2 linked regions of the Cohaesibacter gelatinilyticus genome follow. The protein of the gene in region 1 binds, or shares a complex with, the protein of each later gene. Links are inferred from orthologs where the notes say so. Each region holds a gene or a part of one and is shown on either strand. Other genes may lie near its edges.

Region 1 (14,798 bases):
CCGCAAATGGTGCAAAGCTTCACCCCGAAGGCCATTCACGATTATATGGATGATCACTATCATGGCCCCGCCATGGTGCTGAGCGCCGCAGGTGGCGTGAAGCATGATGAGCTGGTCAATCTGGGGCGCGAGGCTTTCTCCAAATTCTCCAATACGGATGTCAGTGCTCCACAAAAAGCTGTATACAAGGGAGGCGAGAGCCGCGATGTACAGAAGGAATTGATGGAGGCACAGGTCGTTCTGGGCTTTGAGGGCAAAAGTTACAAGAACGAAGAATTCTATACCGCACAGATTCTGGCCTCTTTACTGGGGGGAGGTATGTCTTCCCGCCTGTTTCAGGAAGTGCGTGAAAAACGCGGCCTCTGTTACTCTGTTTATGCCTTCCATTGGGGGTTCGCCGATTCTGGTTTGTTCGGCATTCATGCAGCTACCGGAGCTGAGGATTTGGGCGAGTTGATGCCTGTGATCCTTGGTGAATTGATGCGAGCTTCTGAAGATTTGACCTTGGAAGAACTCAACCGTTCTCGCGCACAGATCAAGGCAGGATTGCTGATGTCACTGGAAAGTCCCGCTGCTCGTGCCAGTCAGATTGCTCGCCAGCGCCTTCTGTTTGGCCGCACATTAAGCACGAGTGAATTGGTTGAAAAAATTGAGGCAATCAGTGTTGAAGATGTGAGAAATATGGCTGCCAATCTATTTACCAAATCATCCCCTTCCATGGCATCCGTCGGTCCGGTTGATGCTCTTATGCCTCTGGATGAAGTCTCCAAACGGCTTGGAACCGGAGCTTGAGACTGTCTGCATTGGCTTGATCCCGTCTCCGGCAGTCGTTAGGCTGGTGGAGAACCGCCAATGAACACCGCTTGCAAGGGAGAGATGGTCTGATGATTTCCGGTCTTGTCTCTCGTTTGCGCTCAGATCGTCAAGGAACACCCCAAGTATCTGGCCAATCTGCAAAGAAGGGCGGGTTTTCATCATGGTATCAATCTTCCTACCAAATTTTGCCCAAAGGACAATCGACAGGCACTCTTGATGGCCCCAATGTCTATTTACGGGCGCCGGATAAACGGGATTGTGACCAATGGCTGGCTGTGCGTCGGGAAAGTGCCGATTTTCTAAGACCTTGGGAACCTCTTTGGCCTGAGGATGATGTGACCCCGCGGGGATATCAACGTCGTCTTGCTCAATATCGCAAGGATGCGAAAGATGGGCGTTCGTTGCCCTATTTCATTTTCGCAACCCAAACAAATCAGCTGTTGGGTGGTATCAATCTGTCCAATATTCGCCGTGGCGTATGCCAGAGCGGATCAGTTGGTTATTGGATGGGACAGAAACACGCAGGTAAAGGTTTCATGTATGAGGCAATGGCCATGTTGTTGCCGCATTTGTTTGGCCACAACGCGCTGCACAGAATAGAAGCTGCCTGTCTGCCGCACAATCACCGTTCGATTGCTCTTTTGCAGCGTCTTGGCTTTCAACATGAAGGGCTTGCTCGGCAATATCTCTGCATCAATGGCAGATGGGAAGATCATTTGTTGTTTGCAGTTTTGCGAAGTGACTATGGGCAATGACTGGCCGTAAAAACGGCGCTTTTTCATGTCATGATCTTGCAGGAAGTGATGATTCTGAAGCCATGGATCCGCCCTGATGTGAGCATGGCCGAGGGCTATACCAGCGGGTAAGTGGCAGCTGGCTTGCAACCTCAAAGCAATTTTGCTGAAAGGAAGCAGTCGTTAGTCGGATTTTCATATGAAAAACCGACTTCTGATGCAATTTCGTCTTGTGTGACGGTTAGCAAAAATTTAACTATGGAAACAAGTGTTCAGCTCGCCTGACGTTTGAATTAAAGGGGCCTTTTGTGACGCGCGTATCTGTCCTGACAGCCATTTTGTTTGCCATGGTGCTTTCCATTGTGCAGGTGTCTTCTGCCTGGGCTTTGGAAGCCGTCGATGTCAAGGCCGATGTCAAAGTCCTGGATCTGAGCAAGATTTATGAAGAGCATGAAGGTGACGGAGATAGGTTGCAGGTTTCAACCGCGCCTGGTCCGGATGGAATTGTTCGTCGTATCGAGGTGCGGGCGCGTCAGTCTGGTGTCATCCCGGGCTGGGCCGTTTTCGCTCTTGAAAACAAAACCGATCGTCAGGTGGACCGCTATCTGGTGGTCCCGCATTTTCGCATGTCGGGTTCAGGCTTGTTAAAGCCGGATCTTGGTGCACAGCGTGTTAAGTCCATATCCACTTCGCAAGGTTTTGCACCCGAGCGTATTCCGGATGCCGAAGCTGATGTTTTTCGGGTAACGCTGGACCCGGGGACCGTGGTGACGTTTGTTCTGGAAAAGAGCAATCGAAAATTGCCTGGTCTGGCTCTGTGGGAGCCGCAAGCTTATAAGGACTATGTCAACAGCTACACCTTCTTTCGCGGAATCGTACTCGGTATCGCAGGGCTATTGGCACTTTTCCTGATCATTCTTTTCGTGGTCAAGGGTGCTGCAATGTTCCCCGCAGCAGCGCTGCTTGCTTGGTCGGTTCTAGCCTATCTCGCCATTGATTTCGGCTTCATGGGATATCTGGTTGATATATCAACCTCTGCCGAACCTATCTGGCGTGCGGGGGCGGAAGTGGTTTTCTCCGCCTCAATCCTGATCTTGTTGTTCACGTATCTGACGCTTCATCGATGGCATGTGCATTATTCGCATATCTCGGGCCTTTGGATGATTTTTCTGATTGTTGTACTGGGAGTGGCTCTGTTCGATCCGGCGTTGGGTGCCGGTATTGCACGTCTTTCCATGGCAGCAACCGCATCTGCCGGTTTTGCAATCATTCTCTATCTTGCCTTCAATGGATTTGATCGCGCCATAATGCTGATTCCGACATGGATCTTGCTTCTGTTATGGCTGGTTGCATCGGGTGCCGCAGTAATTGGAGTTTTGGACAACGATCTGGTTCAACCAGCTCTAAATGGCGGTTTGGTTCTGCTGGTACTGCTCTTCTCTTTCACGATCATGCAACATGCCTTTTCAGGCGGCATCCTGTCGCAGGGTATCGTCTCGGATAGCGAACGTCGTGCTCTGGCTGTCGTTGGCTCCGGTGATATCGTATGGGATTGGGACATTCCTCGTGATCGCATTCATACATCGGGTGAAGCGGAGAAAATTCTTGGCTTGAAGCAAGGCTCTCTGGATGGCCATGCACGTGATTGGTTGGAAATTCTCCACCCTCAGGATAGAGATCGTTTTTCCTCGACGTTGGATGCTGTTATCGATCAACGGCGGGGACGCGTGAATCAGAGTTTCCGTCTACGCGCCGATGACGGGCATTATCGTTGGTTCAAACTGCGGGCTCGGCCCGTTGTTGGAACTGATGGGGAAGTTGTGCGTTGTGTTGGCACATTGCTGGATACCACGGACCAGCGCAATGCTGAAGAACGCATGCTGCATGATGCGGTGCATGACAATCTCACAGGGCTGGCCAATCGTGAATTGCTGCACGACCGTCTGGGAAGTGCGATGATCCGCACCAAGGTGGAAGCAACCGCGAAACCTGCTGTTCTGCTGGTGGACATCGATGATTTTCGTTCCATCAATGATAGCTATGGCTTGTCCATTGGAGACTCCTTGCTATTGACCGTGGCGCGGCGTTTGAACAGAATCCTAAAACCTCAAGACACGATTGCCCGCTTTTATGGTGACCAATTTGCAATCATTCTGCTGTCCGAACAACAGCCAGAGCGTATTGCCATCTTTGCTGACAATGTGCGTCGCCAGTTGCGTGAACCCATCGTTTTTGGTGATAAGGAATTGTCACTGAAACTCTCCATTGGTATCTCGATTTATGACGCTCAGATCCACAATATGGCTGGCGATGTCATCAATGATGCCGAATTGGCGCTCTATCATGCCAAGCGCCTCGGTGGTGATCGGATTGAGCCATTCCGTCCATCCTTGCGTCAACAAGGACGCAGCCGAGGTCCAATGGACCGGGATCTTGTCACGGCGTTGGAGAAAAACGAGATTGATGTTGTCTTCCAACCTATCGTTGGATTGAAAGATCGTCAGATCAAAGGCTTTGAAGCTCTTGCTCGCTGGACCCATGCGCAAAGAGGTATTGTTCCACCTTCGGAGTTCATTCCAGCGGCTGAACGCACCGGTCTGATTGTGCCTTTGGGCATCTACATAATGGAACAGGCCGCGCGCCAGCTGTCAGTTTGGCAGCAATCACAGGAAAGCCTGGGCGATCTCTTCATGAGCGTCAATGTCTCCTCCCGTCAGTTGCTGCGTCATGATCTGATCAACGATGTCAAAACGGTTCTGTCCCGTTCCAACGTCAAACGTGGTACGCTCAAGCTGGAATTGACCGAGAGTCTGGTCATGGAGAACCCCGAATATGCGTCCCAGGTTCTGGAGAAGCTACGGAATATGGGAGCGGGATTGTCACTCGATGACTTTGGTACAGGTTATTCTTCATTGGCTTATTTGCAGCATTTTCCGTTTGATACGCTGAAAATAGATAAAAGCTTCATCGGTCAGTCTTCGCAGGTCACTTCGGTCATCCTCAGTTCCATCGTCGCATTGGCAAAGGATCTGGATCTGAATCTGGTTGCCGAAGGTGTCGAGAATGAAGAAGCAGTCAGTCAATTGTTGGCAATGGGATGTCCGCTTGCTCAGGGTTTCCTGTTCGGTAAACCATTGACAGCAAGTGACGCTGGCCAGTTGCTGCACCATCAACTGGAACAACAAAAAGCGGCACTTGCCGAGGCAAAAGCGCGTCAGGAAGTCGAAGCCAAGGCGGAAATTGCGCGCCAGAAAGCGGAAAAGCAACGCCAGCTTGAAGCCAAACTCGCAGCTGAAGCAAAAGAGCTGGAACGCGCTCAAGCCCATGCTCGCCAGATAGCAGCTACTCCGCTACCAGCAGAACCACCAAAATCGCCCAAACCCGTTCCACAACCCGATGCTGCCTTGGATGATGTTATGGATTTGGCGCTTGAAAGCGCCATCAGCGAAGCGGCTGCGCAAGCGGTTACAGAGCAGGGCGCCACTCTGATGAAAGTCGCTGATCGACAACAGGGCGAGACGAAGAAGGACAAAGCAAGCGCGGAAGCAAAAACTCCCGGCAAGCAGATTCAAGCTTCCAGACCGTCCGGTGCAAGTCAGCAAAATCCAGATCAGCAGCAGGCCGAGAAAAAATCCCAAAAGCCTGCAAAAAAGGCCGGAGACTTTTTGAAGTCCGCCTTGTCAGCTGTAGAAGATGCTGCCAATTCAGCTGTGCAATCTGCCAAAAACTCGGCCGAAGCGTTGAAAGAGGCAAAAGAGAAAAAGGCCAAGTCGGATAAATCGCATCCGACTGGCAAGGATATGCAATCCCAAGCTTCGCAAGGCAACCCCAACCAGCATAGCAGGGTGGCTCGGGCAACCCCGGCATTGCCTGTTGAAGCGAATATGCCTCAGCCTAACGTTGCAAATCAGGCTCCTGCCGCACCTGTACGCGGTCAACAACTACCACTTGCAGCTGCATCACAGGCAATGCCAGCTCCTTCTGTACAGCATCAAAATGCTCAGGGGTCTGCGGTCAGACAGGAGAAAACGGCCCAACAAACCCAGTCGCTACAGCAAAAATCCCTGCAGCCACAGGTTCATCCATCTCGCCCGGCAACGGATCCATCCGGTAATATTGCAAATGCGCCAGTGCCACAGGGTGCCACACAACCCGCGAACCGCGGGCCTGCGGGGCAGGCAGAGCCAGATCAGGAAGCCAGCCCACTGACTTCTGGCAAAACAACTCCGCCTCAAAAGCAGCATACTGTCGGCGCAAACAGCCAGCCAGTTGAACAAAAAAGACAGAAGGCTCCCGAACAGCCGCCACAGCAAGGTTCGAACAATCCAGGTCAAGCCGTTCCATCAAAGGACAGGGTGACAGATGATAGCGATCTGCCTTTTGCGATGCCGGATATGTCTGGAATTGATCAGGACATTGCCGCAGCCATTGCTAATGCCATGAAAAAATCCAATGGTGACACATAAAGTATTTCTCGCAATCGTTGAATCGTGAGTTGTGTTTTAACTCTTTGTTTCGAAACGAGCTCTTATCCGAAAAAGTGCTTCAGTTTTTCGCGAAGACGCTCTAGCTTGTGAGTGTGGTCACATGCGGACTGTATAGCGATCTTCAAAAATATTGAATGAACCGGCTTTTGGTCTTTTGAAAACTGAGATGGTTGGTTTTCTTTTCGGTCTTCAAAGGTATAGAAGATAGACTTCGGAATTCAGGCATGCCCGACTTCGCTGGAGAGCATCGACAAATCGACTCCCATCAAATCCAGCGAACGATCATAAAGATCTTCTGGTGCACATTCGAAAAGCATTGTGGGATCAGGTTCGCAGGTCAGCCAGGAATTACTTTGTAACTCTTCTTCCAACTGCCCGGCAGACCATCCGGCATATCCAAGGGTTAGTAGAGCCGAACTTGGTCCTGTACCCTCAGCGAGTGCTCGCAAGATTTCGATGGTCGCTGTCAGGCAAACATCATTGGCAACCTGCAATGTGGAATCTTTGAGGATGTAGTCCCCGCTATGTAGAACAAAGCCTCGTCCTTGATCAACGGGTCCACCATCCAGTACTTTCATTCTACGCGCAGGAGACGGCAAGCTAATTGCCCCGGCACTTTCACCAAGAATATCAATTTGCTTGAGAAGATCGGGGAATGTGATCTGATCTGAAACCTGGTTGATAATCAGTCCCATGGCTCCTTGTTTGTCATGGGAGCAGATATAAACGACGGATCGTTCAAAATGAGGGCCCTTGACGCTGGGCATGGCCACAAGAAATTGCCCTTCCAGGCTGGAAGGCAATTGAGACTTACCTATATTGGAGTTGCCTAGCTCTGTCATGCTCCTGCCATCATGGTTGGCAAATCACTTATACCAGAATCGTACCTGCCCGACAGGGCGTCTGTAAAGAGGGAAGCAGGCCCTCTGCCCAGCTATTGGGCTATCACAAAAAAATGAAGACAATATTGGTACAAAACTGGATCTCGTCCCTCACTATGCCATGATAGTTGGATAATATATGCCAGCCGAAATTGATCAAACCTGTTGTTGAATGAAAAGGATCCGGAACAGATGCCCCTGCATTCCATGAAAAGACTTATGTTGTTTGCTGTCAGCGTCGCAATGCTAAATACGGTTCCATCAATGGCAGCGCAATCACCTTGGTCGGAAGGGTATGGCGGCAAAATGCGACTTGTTGCAGGGGGCAAATTCGTTGACGGGGTGAAAGCAGGGTTGGAAATTGAAATGGAGCCTGGCTGGAAAACCTACTGGAAGGTGCCCGGTGATGCTGGTATTCCCCCAACCTTGGACTTTTCCGCGTCAACCAATGTAAAGAACGTCGAAATTCTATGGCCTGCACCAACCCGATATGGGGACAATATCTCACAATTGCTTGGGTATAAGGATTGGGTGACTTTCCCGATCCGTGTTATTCCTCATAAAGCAGACCAGGCGGTTAATCTGGTGTTGGATGCAAATGTTGGCCTCTGTTCAGATCTTTGCGTACCAGTGCAAGCCAATCTATCACTTTTCGTTCCTGCTGGTGGTGATAAGGACGGAGCATCGGAGTTTGTGATTGATCGTGATCTGGCTCTTGTGCCCGGCAAGAGCGAAGAAGGTTTCAGAATAACCAAGGTGATCCGGAAAAAGGGTCTCAATGCACCGGATCAGCTGATCATTACCGCTGACATACCAAAAGGGATGGGGAAGTCCGATTTGTTTGTTGAAGGACCAACCGATTGGTATCTTCCATTACCGCAGCCTATGAAAAATCAGGCTGGCCAGTTTCGACTGGGACTGGAAGGTCTGCCCAAAGAAGCCAAGACCAAGAATGTGGAACTGATTTTTACACTGACCAATGGCGAAAAAGCGGTTGAACAGACCATCCTTCTGACTGACTGACTGCCACGAAAATCAAAATGATTGAGAGAAGACATGATCAAAATTGGAGATACAATTCCTGTTGCCCGTTTTCCCGTCTTGAAAGAAGACCATATTGAGCACTTGACCACCCAGGATATTTTTGCAGGCAAAAAGGTGATTTTATTTGGTGTGCCAGGGGCCTACACACCTACATGTCACCAAAATCATCTGCCCGGGTATCTGGATAATATTGAGGGATTGAAAGCTCTGGGGGCAGATGTTGTAGCGGTTGTGGCAGTGAATGATGTCTTCGTGATGGATTTCTGGGCCAAAGATACCGGCGGTAAAGGCAAAATGCTGTATCTCTCGGACGGCAGTGGTGAATTTGCAAAAGCCATGGGACTCGATATTGATCTGTCAGCCCATGGAATGGGTTTGCGCAATCAGCGCTATTCTCTCATTGCAGATAACGGTGTGGTGACCCATTTCAATCTGGAAGAAAAACCGGGTGTTGCCGAAAAAACTGGTGCTGCTGCTATTATCGAGCAACTGCAAGCCTAACCCTAGAAGAGGCTACCTTGTGCATCATCGCTTGATTTGGGGGCTTTGCGCGGCTTTGCTTTCGGTTTGTCCTTGGCAGGTGCTTCGGAATTGTCTGACTTGGTGGATGAGACACTTTTGGTTGGTTTCGCTGAACGACGTTTTCCACCAGCCATATCGCGCAAGGTTGCTTCGATATCTTCGGCAGAAATCGCACCAGCCCCCATGATACCGTTGGCCGTGTCATCTGCTGGCTCGTTGGTATCATCATTGCCCGTTGCTGGATTGCTATCCGAAGGGGTCAAGTCAACCGGATCAAGCAATCCTGCGACCACAGAGACCGTGCCATCAGAAAATTCCAGACTGAGACCTTGCCCAGCAGATACTTGCCCGGCTTGTCGCACCATTTCATGATCGCGATTTCGAACCAAGGCAAAACCACGAGCCAGAACGCCTTTGTGAGAGAGGCTTTCCAATAGTCGGCTGGCAGCTTCCAACTGGGTGCGTTTCTGTTCGACAGTGAGCAGCGATATGCGTTTCAGCCGATCTTGACGATCAGTCAATCGTTCTGTCTGGATAGCAATTTTATTCAACATCAATCCGGGACGTAGACGGACCGAATTTGTATCAAATCGGTTGCGATGGTTCATGGTCGAGGCCAGCAGGCTTTGGCCCAGACGAGACGAGGCCATGTCAAAACGCTGTCTCGCGAGAGCCAGAAGATCCTTCGGTTGCGGAAGCGCACGTGCAGCTGATCGCAGATCCGAGCGGCGACGCTCCATCATGCGCAACACAGCACCTGATTGACGCAAATGCAAATCACCCAACGTAGCAAGCAGTTCCGATTTGACTGGTAAAGCCATCTCGGCAGCGCCGGTCGGCGTAGGAGCTCGCAGGTCAGCGGCGTAATCAATCAAAGTGACATCAGTTTCGTGCCCCACAGCTGATATCAAGGGAATATCGCTTTCGGCAGCAGCACGTACCGGCTCTTCTTCGTTGAACCCCCAAAGATCCTCGAGGCTGCCACCGCCACGAGCAACGATCAGAAGATCCGGACGTGGAATGTCTCCACCCTCCGAGAGAGCATTGAAGCCGCGAATGCCATTGGCAACTTCCTTGGCACAAGTTTCGCCTTGCACCCGCACGGGCCAAATGATGACATGAACCGGGAAACGATCAGCCACACGATGAAGAATATCGCGAATAACGGCCCCACTGGGCGAGGTAATAACACCAATCACTCTTGGCAGATAAGGGATTTGCTTTTTGCGTTCCTGTGCAAACAATCCTTCTGCCGCAAGCTTTTTCTTGCGTTCTTCCAACAGGGCCATCAAGGCGCCAGCGCCGGCTGGCTCCATGCGATCAATCACCATCTGATATTTGGATTGTCCGGGAAAGGTGGTCAGTTTCCCCGTCGCAATAACTTCCAGTCCCTGTTCGGGTCGAACAGTCATCTTCTGAGCTGCACCACGCCAGATGACACCGTTGAGAACAGATTTGTCGTCTTTCAGATCCAGATAAATATGCCCGGATGCCGGGCGCGAAACACGTCCAAGCTCGCCCCTTACCCGCACATAGCCGAATTGCTCTTCAATGGAAGATTTAACGGCATAGCTGATTTCAGAAACTGTAAATTCTGCGGCGTTGGTGCTTTGAGACATACGGTTAAAAGCTTTCACCTTCAGGGTCAGACCTGGCTCATAAATATGCTAGCACCATAGGTGCCTCCGTTTGGCCTGCGGGTCAAGCTTGTCCTGGACAAGCTGTTGATCAAGGCAGGGTCTTGTCGAAAACCTTGCAAGCCCAATATCCAGACGAAACTGTACTGGAGATGACGTCAGTTTTCTCAAGCCATCCTTGTTTTCTCAGCTGTTTGCCAAGCATGTGGTTGAAAAAACCGTGGCCGCTGAGAAAAACTGTACCATGTTGTGTCGCGGTTTCTTCTAGCCTGAGAGCGGCGATACGGGTTCTGATGATACTGGCTCCATAGCCTTCCTTGCCCTTTGCGAGCCTTAACCACCAGAGCAATCGTAACAATACCGACCAGACAATCACTGGTAAAGGGATTTTGCCAAGAAAGGAGAGTGAAGCAGGGCGAGCCATTGGGACTTCGGTAAAAACTGGGTCTGTTGTAAACTCCACATCCATGCGGAGGGCCAATAGGGAGGCAAGCGCTCGTGGAAGCGGGCTGGAAACAGCATAACTGGCGCTTTGAGCAAGATGTTTGGTATCATCCGGCGGTGATTGAGGTTGTGCCAGTCCAGTTGTTTCATAATTGTCGATCAGCTCGGCCATTGCATTGGCAGAGAGCCAGCGCCCATATGCATCATCAAAGTCAAACTCACCTCGGCCGTGACGCATAAGAATAATACGAGCCATAAATATCAATGTCCTTTATCTGCTCTTGGCGAAGCCTGGTAAAAATGCAATAGGAAGACAAGAAATAGGGTAATTGAGAAGCCCTGCCAAGGCAGAAGGAGACGCAAATGTCCCATTATGATTACAAGAGCCAGCGTCTTTGGGTCGAGCAGGATATTGTTGAGAACAATGCCATTCCCTGTGATCGGGCTCAGGCCAACTATCTGCTTAATGTCTTGCGTATGGAACAAGGCGATCAGATGCTGATCTTCAATGGCCGGGATGGGGAATGGAAATGCGAGTTGCATGCCCTGGGGCGCAAGAAAGCAGCTCTCGTGCCAATGGAACAGGAGCGCCCACAACCAGACCCGAAAGCAAGCGATCTGCACTATCTTTTTGCGCCGCTAAAATCTGCCCGTATCGATTATATGGCACAAAAAGCCGTCGAAATGGGTGTGGCGAAGTTGCGGCCCATCATGACGCAACATACGCAGGAGCGTCGGCCTAAACTCGAAAAGATGCGCCTGAACGCCATCGAAGCTGCCGAGCAATGTGGCATCCTTTCCATTCCTCCAGTTGATGATCCTGTGGCTCTGTCAAAATTGCTGGAGCAATGGCAGCAAAGTGATCCTGATCGACTGATCATCTTTTGCGATGAGACCGAAACCAATCTTGATCCTCTCGCGATTCTCAACACCTTGCGTGGCGAGGGTGAAGGAGTGCCGCCGCTTGCCATATTGATTGGCCCGGAAGGTGGTTTTTCCAAACAGGAACGCGAGGAATTGCTGGCATGTGAATTTGTTGCAGCTATCCCTTTGGGGCCGCGCATTCTGCGTGCCGACACAGCGGCTGTTGCTTCTCTTGCCATTGTTCAGGCCGTACTGGGAGATTGGGTCTAGGTTCAGGCCTTGCGTTTTCCAGCGAAAATCAGACCATACAGGCTGGCCATGATCACGAACATGGCGATTATCTGATAGGTCTGGATCTGGTCACCGAGAAAAATAAATGCAAGCACCATGGTGCCAGCTGGTGCAGGAACGGTAATGGAACTGGCTAGCGAGACATCAATATGTCGTACCGCATAGAACCAGATCAATAGCTCCACATAATAGACCAGCCCCAATGCGGCAGCAGCCTGTTGTAAGGCACCATTGAAAAATGCATCAGGCAATGTTGTGATGTGCCCTGTAAACATCATCACGCCGAGTAAAAACAGCAACGAGGTGCCCGCACGAATGGTTGTAATCTGCGCTGGTGTGAAAGAGGTTTTTCCCATCATTTCACGCAGAATGATATGCGCAATGCTCCAGATCAACGGGATGGTCAGTGCAAGCAGGAACCAGCCGGACAGCTCTTCCGACTGGAAGGTACCATTGGTTGCCAAATAAACCAATGTTGTGATCAGTACGAGGGTGAATGCCAGTTCAAGAATTGTCTTGTGACGTCGCAGGAACAAGCTCTCCAATAATATTGCGAACAAGGGATAAGCCTGAATGGCCAAAGCAGATCCAACCGCTCCCGCTTTTCTTGCCGAGAGCACATACAAAAAAGTCGAGAGCCCGAACATCATCCCGGTGCCAATAATGGTCAGGAGCAATCGCTTTTTGACTGCGCGCTCCATCGTCTGATCGAATAACCCCTTCCGTCCACTCTTAGCTTCTCTTGCAAAGAGTGGAAGAGAAAAAAGAAATTGCCAGACGGACAACAGGAAAGCATAGGTCAGCGCATCGGTTCCAACGCCATCTGACGGACGGGTGTTGGCGATTACCGGCATAGCACTGATCAGCACAAGACAGGCAAAGGCTTGCAGGATCCCTTTTCTACGGGAAACATCAACTTGATGGGCAATTTCGGGCATGAGGGTGTCCAAGTGGGTGAGTGATTTCCACCATGGAATGCATGCCGGCAATTGACAAGATAAAGATTGCCATGGGAACAATTTCCCTGATAGCAAGAAGACTGCCTAAATAAACGCTATGGGGGAAACTGCTCATGATCATGTCGATTGAAAGCTGGAGTTTGTTCATCATCTCTGCCAGCCTGCTTTCGCTATCGCCTGGACCAGATCTGATCTTCATTCTGTCCAAATCACTGGCCCACGGACGAAAAATCGGCCTCACTGCCGCCGCAGGTGTTTGTACCGGTGCGTTTGTCCATGTGCTTGCAGCTGCTTTGGGCTTGTCGGCGATTCTGGCAACTTCTGCGACGGCCTTTATGCTGGTGAAATATGTCGGTGCGGCCTATCTGATCTATCTTGGGATCAAGGCACTCTTTGCAAAGGAAAGTGCGTTGGCCTTCAAGGATAAAACAAACAAGAAGACAAGTGCGTCATCAGTATTTCGGCAAGGCATGCTGATTGACATTCTCAACCCCAAGGTGGCGATCTTTTTCATGGCGTTTTTGCCTCAGTTCATCACCGCGCAAAGTGGCTATGTCATCGAGCAAACCATTTTTCTCGGCTTTTTGGTTATCCTGATCGGATTTGCCATTGAAGCTGTCTATGTCTTTTCCGCTGCGCCGCTGGCGACTTACCTCAAGAAACATTCCAGATTTGCCCTATGGTTGGATAGAGCTTTTGGAGGATTACTGGTTGGCCTCGGTGCGCGTCTGGCTACTGCAAGCCGTACGTAGCGAGATGAGAACACAAATACAGAATGTAGGAAAGCCGCCAGAAATCTCCGGCGGCTTTTTTTGATTGTAGGAAGTGAAATTGCTTCTAGCTTGCTGCAACAGCTAACTTTTTCCGATCCCGCAATTGCAACAATACTATTGGTGCGACCAAGGCTATACCGATGAGCAAGGTTGTCAGGCCAGGTGCAATGAACAGCAGAGCAACCAAGGCCATCCACCAGCGCTGTAGCATGGGAAGAGGCGCCAACAGGTAGCCGGAGAAGGCAATCCCCATGCAGCCGATACCCATCATGGCGCTGGAAAGCGTGATGATGAAGGCTGACCAGGTGAAGCCCTCAGCGACCAGAAGCAATGCTGGGCTATAGACAAAGACAAAGGGCACCATGGCCTTGGCAATGCCAAGGCGGAAGGCTGTATTGCCGGTCTGGAACGGATTGGAGCCTGCTATGCCTGCCGCAGCATAAGCGGCCAGCGCAACCGGAGGTGTGATATCGGCCAAAACGCCGTAATAAAAGACGAAGAAATGGCTGACCAAATTTTGCACCTGCAATTGCGCCAGTGCTGGTGCTGCCACTGCTACCAGAATGATATAGGTTGCCGTTGTCGGAATTCCCGCACCCATGATGATACAGGCGATCGCAATCAGAATGAGAGAGAAGAACAGTGCCCATTGCTCAATCGCAAAGAAGGACAGCGGCCAGATGGTGCTGACAAACGCCCCCATGTCGGAAGCGGTCTGCACGACCACATAGCCAAGGCGGAAACCGACGCCGGTTAGCGTTACAACGCCAACCACGATACCAACGGTGGCAGCAGCGGCGCCAACAGCCAGAGTATTCTTGGCTCCTGACGCCAGAGCATCCCAAAGATCTTTCAGGCTCAAGCGATCTGTCGGATTGAGAAAGCCAACGACAACACAGGCGATGATGCCGTAAACAGCTGCATAGTCCGGTGTGCGACCGCTCATGATCAGATAGACCAGAATTCCGAGCGGAATGATGGAAAGCCAATGCTGCTTCAGGACGATGCCAAGCTTTGGTAATTCTTCTGCAGTCAGGCCACGCAAACCCAGTTTCCTGGCTTCCAGATGCACCATGATGAAGATGCCAAAATAGTGCAAAAGGGCAGGGAAGAGGGCAGCTGCTAGCACATCCCGCAAGGGGATCTCCAGATATTCCACCATGATGAAGGCGGCTGCGCCAAGAATCGGTGGCGTGATTTGTCCACCTGTGGAACTGGTGGCTTCAACTGCTCCGGAAAAATGCGGCGGATAACCAACCTTTTTCATGGCTGGAATAGTCAGCGCTCCGGTTGTCACGGTGTTGGCAATGGACGAGCCGGAAATCGTGCCCATGAAAGCGGAGGAG
Region 2 (14,730 bases), 260 kb from region 1 along the record:
GGTACTGTTCCCTTCCTGCTCACATCCGAGGGCAAAGGCATCACAGAATCCAATGCAATGCTTTGGTATCTGGCGAAAGGCAGCGCTCTTTTTCCTGAAACAGGCATGAGCGAAGCTGAAACCATTCAATGGATGATTTTTGAGCAAACCAAACTTGAACCATTCATTTCTCCAGCCCGTTTCTTCTCGGTTATTCTACCCCAGCGCAAAGAGGAGATGGCATCGCAAATTGCTGAATGGCAAGAGCGTGCTGCAATTGGTATGGAGCGGCTGAATGCTCATCTTTCCACACGATCATTCATGATCGAGAACCGTTACACCATCGCCGATATCGCCATTTTTGGCTATGTCCATGTTGCTGACGAAGCTGGCCTTGATTTCGGCTGCTATCCTGCTGTTGGTCAATGGATTGAGCGGGTTGAGAACCAATCTGGTTATCAGCATATTCTTTCCTACAAACCCGCCGCCTAACAAGTTTTTTGGATTTTTTGGTTTTTCGGTTTCATATGAGCGACATCTGCCCAACTGCCTGCTGCATCAAAGATGATGCTTTCAATATCCAGAGTGTTTTGAATTTGACGACACCATTATGGGTTTTCGATATCGATCATTCTCATGTGGTATGGGCCAACGACGCCGCAGTGGAACTGTGGCATGCAGACAATCAGGAAGATCTCTACAAACGTGATATGGGAGCGGATATGTCTGCTTCCATCGCCGAGCGATTACGTCAATATCAATCCGACTTCATTGCCGATAAAAAGACATTCAGCGAAGTCTGGACGCTCTATCCAAACGGTCATCCTCATACCTATCGGGTGATGTTCCGCGGTTATGTCATGTCTGATGGCCGTATGGGCATGCTGTGTGAAGCCAAGGCCGAAGAACAGGAAACACCGGAGAGACTGCGCTCGGCGGAAGCCCTGAATCACATTCCAATCGCTATCTCGCTCTTCAGCAAGGAAGGCATTCCACTCTATACCAATGCTGCTGCCAGAAGCATTTATGGCAGTTCCACTATACCTCTGAAAGAACGCTTCGTAGATCAATCCACCCATACAGATCTTGTTGCACAACTTGAACGAAAACAGAATGCCACCCTGATTTCACAGGTCTGGACCGAACAAGGCATACGCTGGCATGAGATCTCAGCTCGCAACTGTCATGATGCTGTGAGCGGCAATCCGGCCTATATCTTGTCCGAGGTTGATGTAACCGAGCTGAAGGATAATGAACATAAGGTTCGGTATCTGGCACACCACGACACATTAACCGGGCTTTATAACCGGAATTATGTTCAGCTCGCCTTCCCGGAATTGCTTTCGAGCGCCAAACAGTCAAATCTCGATATGGCCATGATGTTGATTGATCTGGACAAGTTCAAGACCATCAATGACACATTGGGGCATGCTTCGGGTGATCAATTATTGATGCATGTGTCTCAAATTCTGGAACAACAAGTCGGGAGCGCTGGCCATATCGCCCGTCTTGGCGGAGATGAATTCATCATCCTCATTCCAATGAGAGACAAAAACGAGCTCAATCAATTGTGCCATCATCTGTTGAAAGCCATCGCTACAGACTGCCATATCGAAGACCACCGACTGAGTTCCAAAGCTTCTATCGGCGTCAGCCTCTTTCCGGAACATGGCGATGATCTCGCAACATTGATGAAACATGCCGATCTGGCCTTGTATGATTCCAAAGACAGAGGACGGAATACATTCTCCTTCTTTCGTCCAGCCTTACAGATGGCGGTCTTGAAACAACGTTCATTGGAACGCGATCTCATTCAAGCAACCCAGCGCAAGGAGTTTCTCCTGCATTACCAGCCACGTGTTTGCTGTCGGACCAACGAAGTCAGGAGTATAGAAGCTCTTTTGAGGTGGAATCATCCCAATCGTGGCGTCCTGTTGCCCGGGCATTTTGTCGATACGCTGGAAGAAACGGGACTAATCCACGATGTAGGAACCTGGGTTGCCGAGCAAGTCGGTCACGATCAGCGCACCCTCACGCGGGCAGGCTTTGATATACCTGTTTCTATCAATGTTTCCCCCAAACAATTTGATGATCACGACCTTTGTCATGAATTGGTCGCTGCGCTTGCACAATCCAATTGCCCCACCGACCGCATCGAACTGGAGATCACCGAGAGCATGCTCATGGGTGACAAACGCAATGCCAAGGCTACCCTGTCCAAACTGAGGGCTGAAGGCTTCTCCATTTCGATTGACGACTTTGGAACTGGTTATTCGAATCTTGCCTATATCCAGGACTATCCGATTTCATGCCTGAAAATTGATCGCTCTTTCATCAATGCTATCGATAAGCAGGCACCTGTGGTGAATCTGGTGCTATCACTTTGCCGTCTGACGGATATCACAGCCATTGCTGAAGGTGTGGAGACACCGGAACAATTGCAATGGCTGGAAGAGAACAAATGTGATCAATACCAGGGTTTTATATTCTCTCGGCCTATACCTCTGATGGAGATGGAAAAACTCCTGCAAGATCCTCCCAATTTGCTCTATCCTCATCGTCAGGAAAACGAGGATTGTGCCCATAGTCTCAAGGCGGCCATTGAAACTCCGAACGATCCTGCGATCGAGCTCTATCAATCGCGAAAATAGACACGTTCCGCTTCAACGCAAAAAAGCTGGCCTGAGCCAGCTTTTCTTTTTGATAACGTCAAACGTAAGCTGTTTATTCTGCTGCTACAGCAGCCGGGTCCAGTGGCGCGGCTTCCCCGCGATATCGATTCATATGCAGCTCTTGCCCATCATCCTCTTCCACGCCCAGATCTTTGTGAAGTTCCGAGAAAACCGGTTCCAATGCCAACAAGATGTAGGAGACAATGACCACGCCGATATAGGTGGAATGCTCCAACAATTCTGCCCGATCACCAACAACTACATCAAAGATACAAAAACCAATGAATGTGATCGCCGAGATAATGATCGCCTGATTGGCTTTTTCCATTTTTTCAGCCATTGGAGCGCCTTTGTAGAAGGCAATCATTGCAATTAGACATACCGCAGCAGCTGCCAGTTCCCAAACGCCAGCAAACATCAAAACCGGATTCACGGCACTATCAGACATCCCTAGCCGGTCAAAATACATGGCAAATTTTTCATCTCGATCATTGCCATACCAGGTAAGGAGTCCAATATCGGTTCGATTGAGAAATTTGTCCAACCCGTTCAGGGTCCAGAACATGCACCAATAACCTAGCGCCAAAAATCCTAATGAAGAAAGAGCTTTTCGCATCTCCATCATATCCCCACTGTCTTGTTTTGCCGGACAATGCGTGCCAAACAAGCGCCGCATCTGCCAACTTCTTCAATTTTTCAAAAACAGAATGGAACGACAGCGCTTCAATCTCGTTAAGGCACTCCTGAATTCTACAACCAGCCTTAGTCAGACCTTTTGTAGATTGTTCAAATTTTAGATAATTCCGTCTCGACATGCGCGCAAAGGATCGCGAGTTCCAATACAGAACAGGGGCAGCCAAATCTGAGACCTATTGGATCCGAGCTCCTTTCAGAAGAAGGTTTTCCCTATTTTTCTGCCATTTATGCTGATCAGCACTCAGAATTCCCTCGTCAACAAGGGTAATTTCATATCCGCGAGCCAATGCCCCATTGGCTGTCGCCTGAATGCAAGCATTCGCTTCCTGTCCTGTAATATAAAGATGACCGATTTTGTGCTGATCCAGATAGCTTTCAAAGGCTGGGACTGAAAAACTGTCCATCTGGTGCTTTGTAAAAAGCTGGTCAGCTTGAAAGCTTAACGCGTCATCCCGATCAATACCCGGACTTCCTTCCACACCTGCCCCGCCAGCAGTCATACGCATGAAGAGTTTTTCATGGAGAGCAACGAAAACATGCCGGATCTCGATAACAGCAACTCCTGTCCGCTGTTTTTCCATAGCCAGACTATTGATCAACTCGAAAGCACTGTGTTTGCTCGCTTTGTCGTGGTTCTTGGTGAAATCAGTTTGCATATCGATTACCAACAAAGCAGTGTTAGGACGCTGTTCTGGATCTATCCGTATAATCTTGGGTCGGTTGAGCAGTTTGAACAGCCCGTTTGCCATCAGAAAAACGATGCCAGCCAGAACCAGGCCCAATATCAGATCCATTATGCTTTCCCTCCATCAGTCATACCAACCAAACACGATATTTGGTCATGATACGGCTCATGAAACGATAGCGTCTGCCGGTTAGCAACGCAATGCGGCAAGAGTGCTTTGGCAGGCTCAAGTGTGGGGTTTTTGCTAGCGGGCCAGACGCAACAAGATTGCCCCGGCAACCGTCAGAATAGTCGAGAGAAACTTGCTGAAATTGAAGCGCTCATTAAGAAAAAAGACGCCAATCAGAAGAGCGAAAATGATAGAGGTTTCGCGCAAAGCTGTAACCATGGCGATTGGCGCTTGAGTAAAGGCCCAGACCACCAATGCGTAGGCAACGAAAGAAGCTCCACCTCCAATGAAGAACGCCTTTTTTCCTTTGCGAGGAACGGCCGAAATGGTTCCTGGTTTCAAATAGCGGATAACAGCCATATAGAGCAGAGCATCCAGAACCGAAAGCCAGGCAAAATAACCCAGAGCTGAATCGGTCAGTCGTGCCCCCATGCCATCGGCAAGGGAATAAGCAGCAATGAAACAACCGGTTGCAAAGGCAAGCAAGCCCGCCTTACCGTTCCGTGCGCCGTCCGACTTGCGTACAGCGACCAAGCTCATGATACCAAGCCCGATCACAAGAATAGCAATCCATTCCAGACGAGACATTTCCACGCCTAGCACAACAAGAGAAAAACCAGCAACGATCAGAGGTGCGGAGCCACGAGCAATGGGATAGACCTGCGTCAGATCACCAAATTTGTAGCTCTGCAGAAGAAAAATCTGATAACCAAGATGCAAGAAAACTCCCAGAGCCAGAAGGCTCCAGCTTTCTTCGGCTGGAAAGGCAAAGAATGGCAGAAGAGCCAACCCTGCCACAGCTTGCCCCAGCATCACCGCTGTCATGGAAAGATACGTATCTCCGCTCCCCTTGACCACCGCATTCCAAAGGGCATGCAAAGCCGCAGCTGCAATTACCGCAAGAAAGGTCAATGTGGTCATAGGTAGCTCCGCTTGCAGAATAGAGAAATCTTGCTCTGCGTGCTTGAGTTGGGGGGCAAGAAGACGGAACCTATCAGATTTGTCGCTCGATATCGACAAAAAAGATCCATTTGAACTTCCATTTGCGCAAAAACAAACCCGATGCCCTTTAGGGCACCGGGTTTGCATCCATATCCTTCGGATATACCCTTGAAAATGCTTATTTAACTTCGGAAACTCGGCCATCCAGACCTGGCTTGTAATCAGGGTTTTTGGAGATGTAATCAGCCAGCACTTCATCCAAACCCGGACCATAATCATATGCCTTCATACCATTGGCCTTGAAGACTTTGTAGCCATCACCGCCGGACCGCATGTAGTTGTTGGATGCAACGCCATAAACGGCTTCCTTGTCGATTGCCATCCATTTGCCATCTTTCATGACTTCAACAGAAGTGATACGTTCGCCAGCAGGCTTTGCTCGGGTCCAGCTATATTTGATGCCGGCAACCTGAGCGAAGCGACCTTTGACTTCCTCGACCTGAGATACACCATTTTCCAAAGCAGCAATGACATCAGCGCCTTTCAACTGGAAGGTAGCCAGAGTGTTCTGGAATGGCAGGACAGTCAGGACTTCGCCCATGGTCACTTCGCCAGCATCAATGGAGGCACGCAGACCACCGCCGTTCTGGATCACCAAATCGACACCTTGGTCCTTTACCCGATCCAGAATTGCGTCGGACACAAGATTGCCCATCTCACATTCACCAGTACGGCAGTTTTCGCGCTTGCCATCAACGGCAGCGGACAGATTACCGATGACTTTGGCTTTCAAATCCGCAATTGGAGCACCAAGCTCAGCAACGCGCTTTTTGAAGCCTTCATCCATTGCAACAGATTTGTCGAGCAGGATTGGCTCACCCTTTGCAGAAATCACATCACCATTGTCATTCCAAGTGACTTCGATGTCGCCCACATATTTGGAATAGGCGTAGGCCTGTACAATTGGCACTTCCTTTCCATCTGGGTTCTTGACCATGACAGGATAAGGGCCTTCAGCGCGCTTTGCTGTATTGGACAACAAAGTATGAGAATGGCCACCAACGATCACATCAATACCGGATACCTGGGATGCCAGTTCCATGTCCTTTGGAAGGCCCTCATGGGTCACAGCGATGATCTTGTTGACGCCCTGTGCTGTCAGATCAGCCACTGCCTGCTTCAGATAGTCAGCAGAATCCATGAAGATGACTTTGTCACCAGGAGACGAGGTCTCAGCTGTATCGGTTGCCAAGGTGGACACGATACCAATTTTCTGATCGCCGCGCTCAACAACGAGTGTGCCTTTGACCTTGCCCTTCAGCAGCGGCTCGGAAGAAACATCGATGTTGCCAGAGATGACAGGAAATTCAGCCTTTGCCAGGAAATCAGCGAGACCTTTCGGGCCATCATCAAACTCGTGGTTGCCAACTGCCATGACGTCGAAGCCGATGCCATTCATGAATTCAACAGCAGCAGCGCCTTTATAAGTTGAATAGAAGAGCGAGCCTTGGAATTGGTCACCGGCATCAACGGTCAGGACATTCTTGCCAGCATCTTTCAGCTCGGCGCGACGCTGATCCAGCATGGTTTTGACGCGAGCAATACCGCCAAAGCACTTGCCTTCTTCTTCACCCTTGGCATTGCAGGTGGAGTCATATTTGTTGATCGACTCAATACGGGAATGCAGATCGTTGATGTGCAAGATATTGAGAGAGAAATCCGCTTGGGCAGAGCCTGCAAAGCTGGCGCCTACCGCCAGGGCTGCGACGCCAGTAAGAAGCTTATTCATTATGTTTGAACCTCCAATGATACCGGATGAGCAAAGAGAAAATCGCCTCAAAACCTACGGTGTTTGCGCAAAAGTTTTGTGACGATCGGCTCTTTACCAAACGAAGTTTTCTGTCGATGGTGACAGACATCATTTCCCCCTACCCTCTTAGGGTCAAGAGAAATATGCCACCCTTCAGGGTTGCTCCCCATTCTGATCACAGGCAAAATGCCCTTCCCTAACGTCGCTCTGGCTCTTTTAAATTTCAATGATGCCGGCACGTCATCAGAGCAGAATATTATGGTCATCAATTTTTTCAAAACTGCCAGAGACACTCGCACGCAAACAATGTTTTGCAACTATTGTGATGATTTTCACGAAGCGCCCATAGAGAAGACCACGACCATGTGTATGTCATGAAAAGCTGGTGGGTTTGCAACAATTGCTTTCATGATATCGGCACTACAAGACAACAGTTGCGCAAGGATCTTATCCTCATTTGGTCAATTGGTTTTGCGCTTCTTGTAGGCGGCTATTATTGGATTTATAGCTTGCTTGATTGAAACGAGGGCTGAAGATGAGACGTATTTGCTTTGTTGGTGCTTCCACTACGGAAGGAATGGGCGATGAAAGTGGACTTGGGTGGCCGGGTCGGCTATGGCGCATGCATCAGGAGGATGTAACCGCCTTTGCTTCCTATAACCTCGGCGTGCGCGGACAAACCATGCATCAAATCAAGAACCGTGCGGCTGCCGAATGCAAGGCTCGTCTTCCGCGCGCCTTGGGGCCACTCATTGTGCTCGGGACCGGAGCTAATGATCTTTCGCGCTTTGCCGACGGAGATTACAAAGACAAACCCCGCACCCCGCGACGTGGCCTGGAGCGCACCTTTAGGGCACTTGTCGAGGAATTGTCAGAGATTGCTCCGGTACTGGTTATTGGTCCTCCTCCCATCGATGAAACTCAAATGCCCTATCGCATGGCCGATGGCATGCGCTTTGACTTTCGCAATATCGATTGCGCCGAAGGAACAGAGCTTTACGCTGATATCTGTAGCGAACTCAATATTCCCTTTTTCGATCTGTTCGGAGCCATGCTGGGAGATGCAGATTATCAATCCGCATTGAAGCAAGGAGACGGCCTTCACCCGACAGGCGCAGGCTATCAATCATGTGCAAACGCCATCAATCAATGGGGTGCATGGCGCAAGACATTGATAGAAGGCTGGGCTTGAGTAATTGCCGCATTGATTTTTGGCCTTAAAGCGCCTATCTGGGGGCGATATTTGTTAGGAGACCTCAATGCCAAGTTTACCGGGAATTTTTCAGATCGGCAGTTACGAGATGGTTGTGCTTCAAGTACTTCTGCTTGCCGGGATCATTGGTGCAATTACAGCAAAAGCCAAGGGTCGCTCAGGGACCATCTGGTTTATTCTCTCTGTCGCAACCTTCGGGGCCGGCATTTTGGTAGTGTTGTTCATGCCTGCTATCGTGAAACAGGATAGTGAAGTTCAAAGCGACGCCGAGCATCAAGCTGACAGTGATGGTGGAAGCGATTAGTCGCGGCTCCAAAAACTCCACTTATCTAGAGGCTCGGTTTGTTTCGAAAATCGGGTCTTTTGTTTCTCAGATCAATGCCTGCTATTTCTTCAGAAATGCGGCAAAAGCCGCTTGAGCTTCACTTGACGCCAGTTGAGCGCGGAATGCCGTCGCTTCCTTCTCAATTTGAGCTTCAACCTCACTCTGGCTAACTGAACGCAGTAAAGCACGTGCAGCCTTCATTGCTGCCTGTGGCTTTGAAGCAATGACGTTTGCCGCTTCCAGTGCATTGCCTTCAACCTCTTCAGAACTGACCAGCTTGTTGATCAAGCCAGTTTGGGCCATCTGATTTGCATCCCATAACTCACTCATACAAAGCAGTTCAAAAGCTTTTTGATGTCCCATGAGGCGTGGAGCGATCAGAGAGCTCGCAGCTTCCGGGACAAGTGCCAGATCGGTAAAGGGTGTTTTGAAGCGAGAGATCATACTGGCCACAACATAATCGCAGTGAAGCAGCATGGTCGTGCCAATGCCGATAGCCAATCCGTCAACACCTGCTACGATTGGCTTTTCACTGCGCGCCAAGGCATATAGCAAGTCGATAATTGGCTGCCCTAAAGCACCGCCTTTGGCCATCTGTGCAAAATCAGCGATATCGTTGCCTGCACAAAAAGCTCCCGGTTCTCCCAGAAGAACGGTCACTTTGGTGTCGTCATCACTATTCGCATCTGAAATAGCTGCGGCCATAGCCTGATACATCGGCTGTGTCAGGGCATTTTTCTTTTCCGGCCGCTGCATGCGGATCAAACGCATACCATCTTTGATTTCCAGCCCGATATGCTCACATGCAATTGCCATCTCTGCTTTCCCCGATGCAAATCTCTAATTGCATCACCGTAACCCGCAGATCGGATCACGGTAAAGTAGCAACCTCATGCAGTTAGATCATAAGTGAATAGCTTGGTGCCCAGCAGTGGTTAGTCAGCTTGAGCTCTAACCGTCCCACTTCACATCCAGGGGCTCCGTGCCCTGTGCTTCGCCACTTGCAGACATGCGGATTTTCTCGACCTTTTCTTCGGCCTTTTTCAGCAGAGCATCACAATGTTTCTTGAGCGCTTCGCCGCGCTCATAAATTTCGATGGACTTTTCCAGCTCCACATCGCCACGCTCCAAGCGCTGAACGATCTGCTCCAATTCGGCCAGAGCCTGTTCAAAGGTCAGAGAAGAAATCTCGCTCATGATACACCTGTTTGTCTGCGCTAGCTGGAAAGCCGGACGCTATCTCTCGAAATTTTAGGAAGCAGTGAATCTTCCTACCTGTTTACATAAAGGCAAACACATCCGTCAAACAAGGATATGTTTGCTCTGTCACCATTTGGATCTCTTCATGCTTAAGCGAGACGTACCGACACACCTCCATCAGCAATCAAAGGACATCCTGTTACAAATGAGCTTCTATCCGACAACAGGAAGAGCGCCGCTTGAGCAATTTCCTGAGGCGAAGCCATGCGTTTCATCGGATGCAATCCGGCAATAAATTCATGTCCGGCTGGATCATCGCCTGCCATGGGAGTTTTCGTACCACCTGGCAAAAGTGCGTTGATCCTGATCTGCTCACTTGCATGATCGGCAGCTAATGATTTTACCAAACCAATCATGCCAGCCTTCGAGGCAGCATATGCTCCCATGCCCGTCATGCCACCATTGCTAAACCCGACAAAGGATGACGTGAACACGATTGAGCCGCCGCCTTGCTTACCAAGAACGGGAATTTGTGCCTTGGCTGCATGAAAAGCACTCGTCAGATTGGTCGTAAGAACTGCGTTCCAGTTCTCGAGTGGCATGTCTGGCAGCGGACACATATCACCCATCATGCCAGCATTGTTCAATGCTCCATCCAGACCACCATATTGGGAAATCGCCAAGTCAACGAGTGCTTGCGCATAATCAGCATCGCATACATCTCCACTCAGATAGCAGGCTGATCCGCCCTTGGACTGAATGGCTTGCACCTGAGCCTTCAGCAACTCTTCACGTCGTGCTCCCAGCACAACATTAGCGCCTTCTGCCGCAAACAGACTTGCAGCAGATGCCCCAATACCGCTTGATGCTCCGGTAATGATAATCGTCTTGTCTTTGAGTTCCATAACGCTTTCTCCTCTATTGCGTCAGGGAACTAAAACAATCAGAAATGTTTACTGCGACCCGTTTCTTGCACAGCCCACAAATCAGGTCGATCTAGCCGCTTTTCACTCACCCATGCATCAAGCGGTCTACATGCACCGCAACAGAGCGAGCCAGTGCTTGCAAGTCATATCCCCCTTCCAGAAGGGAGACGATGCGGTTGTCGCAGCATTTGTCTGCTACATCCATGAGCTTGCCGGTCATCCACGAAAAGTCAGCTTCGGTGCAAATGAGATCTCCCAAGGGGTCTCTCAGATGCGCGTCAAAACCAGCCGAGATAATAACAAGATCAGGATTGAAATTATAAAGACTTGGCAGGATGCGTGTCTCGAACGCTTCGCGGATATGATCGGAGCCATCGCCAGCACGAAGAGGTGCATTGACGATATTCCCCTCGTCATCCTTGCCGGTTTCATTCCAGGCACCCGTGCCCGGATAAAGGGGCATTTGATGGGTCGAACAATACATCAGGCTGGGATCATCCCAGAAAATATCCTGCGTGCCATTGCCATGATGCAAGTCCCAATCGATCACCGCGATGCGCTCTGCATCATATTTGGATTGGGCATAGCGAGCAGCGACGGCGGCATTATTGAAGAAGCAAAAACCCATGGCACGATCAGTTTCCGCATGATGCCCCGGAGGACGGATACCGCAGAATGCGTTATTGACCTGACCGGTCATGACTTCGTCCACTGCTTGAGTGGACGCACCGATGGCATACATGGCTGCATTGAATGTGCCTGGTGAAAGCGTGGTATCACCATCAATAGATACCAGTTCACCCTCATTCTCAGGGGTCACCGCCTCCAGCATATCCACCATATTTTCCGGATGACAGCGCAAGATATCCTCGCGTCGGCCCATCTGCGCTTCTTCTCGTGGCATGAACAGGAATTTCTCATGTTCAAGTGCCACATTGACCGCTCGCATTCTGTCGGGTCGCTCTGGATGCCCTTCTGGCGTTTGATGCTTTAAAAAGGATTGATGGGAAATATAAACAGTCGACACGCGTATTCCTCTCCTCTCCCGGCAGTTTCACCTTCGCGCTTTTTCCGTCCTGACGCGAATGATCTCACATCTGCCATGGATCTTGGCCTCGTCATTATATACAAGTCTGCTCTTTGTCGTCACGAAGTCAGTTCCGATGCCCCAAAAAACGTGAACTCTTGAAACGACATCACATTCATCTTGTCAGATCTGTGTAGAGGCAAGTTCATAGCTTCTTGGTTCAAGTCCCGTGAGCGGTTCACGGCTCACATAACCGGAACTTTCACAATACGTCTTTTCCCCATCCAACGGCGGGACATAGATCAAGTCAATTCAACATTCGTGATTTTTGCCAAGCTGTACACCACACTCTTTGCGTATTTTCGAATACAACTGCTCTTCTCAAGCGAACTGTTTCAGAACGAGACAGATTGTGGTTATTAACCCTAGTTTGAGAAAGATAATGTCTGGATGTTGTTTAGAATTGATTAACCATAAGCCTTTTGCCTAAGGTTGTCCTATCCCTTTGATCCCGCAATTTCGCTCAGGATCGATACGGTGAGGCGACGATGAAGAAACTGTTTCTTGTGCTGAAAGATGGCTTTGCTCATAGCTTCGATTGGAAAGCAAAGGCCAGCCGCAAAAATTTCTGGCTATTTTTTCTTGTTTTCACCTTGCTCTTCTTTGCCGCTTTTGGTGCTGACGTCAGCTATGTGCAGCGTCCGGCAGAAATGTCACCATTGCCGAGCGTGCTCGTTTCCATGTTCGATGCGCAAACGCCGTTCACCCGCCTCTATCTATTACTCTTCACACTACCCATGATCAGCTTTGCCATTCGGCGAATTTTTGACCGGGACAAACCAAGCTGGGCAGGCATTGGTGCTGTTATCCCATTCATGTCCATGGCATTTTTATTGGTCTCTAGCGGGCAATAAGGGAGTCTTTTTATTCGAATTACCAACTGCCCGTAAACATGGTGTGAGAAGATAGAATCAAGACAAGATCTGTTTCAAAAAGCAGCCATTTGGCTGCTTTTCTTTAGCAATAATTCAAGCTCTTGATATGATAAAAAAGCAAAATATAAACTGGTGATGAAAAACGAGTTTGTTGTCTGATGATCCCGATTTTCAGACATGCCAGATTGGTTGCCAACCTAACTGGAACAATTTTACCAATCTCAGATGTCAGTTTGGTGACATATTGCGATAACTTTCAAACTGTACCGGAATGCCTAATCGAGCTGAATCATCGAAACTATTTATGTATTCATAACAATTAATCACTTTTGCTCGTTTATCATATCCCTTATGATCTCATCCTTCCCTTCCATGTAATTTTACGCAGCAACTGCGGTGAGACCGGAATCATGAGCGCATTCTCCCCCAAAAGCCGTCTTCCTTATGGCTTGATCATTTTCTTTGGCTGCGTGCTTGCAACCATCCCATTCGGCCCCCGCGCAACCATGGGCTTCTTCCTTACGCCGATCACGGTTGAGAATGGCTGGAATCGCGAGATCTTTTCGCTGGCCATTGCTCTTCAAAATCTGGTTTGGGGGATTGCTCAACCCTTTGCAGGCATGATTGCCGATCGCTTTGGCACCGCGCGTGTTCTTGTCAGTGGTGCATTGATTTACTTCGTGGCGCTCTATTGGATGTCCACTGTCACAGATCCAACTGTGTTTACGCTCAGCGCCGGATTGTTGATGGGTGTAGGCATCGCCGGTTGTGCCTTTTTCCTCATTCTTGCAGCCTTTACTCGTCTGCTACCACCATCTTTACGGTCTGTTGCATTTGGATTGGGCACAGCTGCTGGCTCGCTTGGACAATTCCTCTATTCCCCAATCTCTCAATATCTGATCGCCGACTATGGCTGGCGCACCGCACTTATCATATTGGCAGCAAGTGTTTTGATTGTTCCGTTGCTTGCCCCGATTTTCAGGGGTAAACCGGAATCAGTTACGAGTGCCGATGGGGCGAAAGACCAGAGTTTGATTGAAGCCATGACAGAAGCTTTCACCCACCGATCATATATCCTGCTGGTCTTTGGTTTCTTTGTGTGTGGCTGGCATGTCGCATTCATCACCACACATTTGCCGCCCTTTATTAGCGACATGGGAATTGACGCCAAATGGGGTGGCTGGGCCATTGCGCTGATTGGCCTATTCAATATGGCAGGTTCTTTTGTTGCCGGAATCATGGGCAACAAGATGGCCCTTCGTACCATGCTCAGCTTCATCTATCTTGCACGGGCCGTGATTATTGCCATCTTCCTGATGGTGCCTATTTCCGTTGCTTCCATTCTGGTTTTTTCGGCTGCGATGGGATTGTTATGGCTTTCCACAGTACCACCAACCCAAGGCCTGATCACCAAGATGTTTGGTACCCGATATGTTGCAACTCTGTTTGGCTTTGTTTTCCTGTCCCACCAGATTGGTGCCTTTTTGGGCGTTTGGTTGGGTGGAATTCTCTATGATCAAACCGGGAGCTATGACATCATCTGGTGGTTATCCATCGCTCTTGGTATTTTTGCTGCACTGGTACATTGGCCCATCAAAGAGGAGCCCGTGGAACGTTTGCAGGCGCAACACGCCCGCTGATCAATCAAGACGAAATCAATTGATGTCAGGCAGCCGTTCCAGAGGAGAAACCGGTCATTTTCCAGTCTCCTGTTGGATTTCGGCAGATTTCCCCGGCAACATTCTCTACACCGGTGATACGATGCATGGAACTTTTAAAGGAGCGACATTCCTGATCCATAATGGATTGATGAGCAGAAATATCAGTAATTTCCCCTTTGGATCCTGTCTTGGGATTAACCCACGCAATCACTGAACGCTCTGATTTCAGCTCACGCTGTTCTACAGCTCCAACCGTTTGCATCAGGATCTGCCAATCAGATGGATCGATCCCTGCAAGAATGGCTGGATTTGTGCCGACTGATGATGTGGGCGCGGTGTCAATTTCGGTTTCGGGTCCACCAAACCCAATGGATGCGCATGCTGACAGGTAAAAACAAGACCCAATCACAGCAGCCAATTTTGCAGCCCTAACAGCCGGAAAGTTGGAGATAGAAAAGCTAATGCAGTTCACATTCCTGTCCTTTCCATT

What was found.
Region 2: the proteins of xseA (region 1) and CRO57_RS02025 are in contact, whole or in part, in a cryo-EM structure (PDB 8TXR), measured with the Escherichia coli proteins. The link is inferred for Cohaesibacter gelatinilyticus from one-to-one orthologs.

Annotation. Positions count from the first base shown.
Region 1 is NZ_OBEL01000001.1:169,838-184,635, forward strand. Bases 7,785-10,710 are described here. They hold xseA (exodeoxyribonuclease VII large subunit), read right to left. Parts: upstream 10,104-10,710; coding sequence 8,466-10,103; downstream 7,785-8,465. Other genes in these bases: CRO57_RS00760 (protein-disulfide reductase DsbD domain-containing protein), read left to right, coding at 7,785-7,941; CRO57_RS00765 (peroxiredoxin), read left to right, coding at 7,975-8,463; CRO57_RS00775 (histidine phosphatase family protein), read right to left, coding at 10,213-10,710. Outside these bases: CRO57_RS00740 (M16 family metallopeptidase), read left to right, coding at 1-792; CRO57_RS00745 (GNAT family N-acetyltransferase), read left to right, coding at 885-1,571; CRO57_RS00755 (YqgE/AlgH family protein), read right to left, coding at 6,256-6,879; more of CRO57_RS00760, read left to right, coding at 7,111-7,784; more of CRO57_RS00775, read right to left, coding at 10,711-10,821; CRO57_RS00780 (16S rRNA (uracil(1498)-N(3))-methyltransferase), read left to right, coding at 10,929-11,699; CRO57_RS00785 (DMT family transporter), read right to left, coding at 11,702-12,658; CRO57_RS00790 (LysE family translocator), read left to right, coding at 12,793-13,431; CRO57_RS00795 (TRAP transporter permease), read right to left, coding at 13,517-14,798. UniProt on the Escherichia coli protein: Bidirectionally degrades single-stranded DNA into large acid-insoluble oligonucleotides, which are then degraded further into small acid-soluble oligonucleotides.
Region 2 is NZ_OBEL01000001.1:429,245-443,974, reverse strand. The notes cover bases 8,066-10,923. They hold CRO57_RS02025 (exodeoxyribonuclease VII small subunit), read right to left. Parts: upstream 9,689-10,923; coding sequence 9,443-9,688; downstream 8,066-9,442. Other genes in these bases: CRO57_RS02015 (histone deacetylase family protein), read right to left, coding at 10,703-10,923; CRO57_RS02020 (SDR family oxidoreductase), read right to left, coding at 9,841-10,596; CRO57_RS02030 (crotonase/enoyl-CoA hydratase family protein), read right to left, coding at 8,552-9,307; CRO57_RS02035 (hypothetical protein), read left to right, coding at 8,213-8,470; CRO57_RS02040 (GDSL-type esterase/lipase family protein), read left to right, coding at 8,066-8,145. Also shown: CRO57_RS02075 (glutathione S-transferase family protein), read left to right, coding at 1-471; CRO57_RS02070 (putative bifunctional diguanylate cyclase/phosphodiesterase), read left to right, coding at 507-2,630; CRO57_RS02065 (hypothetical protein), read right to left, coding at 2,704-3,327; CRO57_RS02060 (cysteine hydrolase family protein), read right to left, coding at 3,521-4,141; CRO57_RS02055 (DMT family transporter), read right to left, coding at 4,277-5,122; CRO57_RS02050 (bifunctional metallophosphatase/5'-nucleotidase), read right to left, coding at 5,322-6,932; more of CRO57_RS02040, read left to right, coding at 7,489-8,065; more of CRO57_RS02015, read right to left, coding at 10,924-11,644; CRO57_RS02010 (DUF805 domain-containing protein), read left to right, coding at 12,193-12,558; CRO57_RS02005 (MFS transporter), read left to right, coding at 12,990-14,219; CRO57_RS02000 (RT0821/Lpp0805 family surface protein), read right to left, coding at 14,245-14,712. UniProt on the Escherichia coli protein: Bidirectionally degrades single-stranded DNA into large acid-insoluble oligonucleotides, which are then degraded further into small acid-soluble oligonucleotides.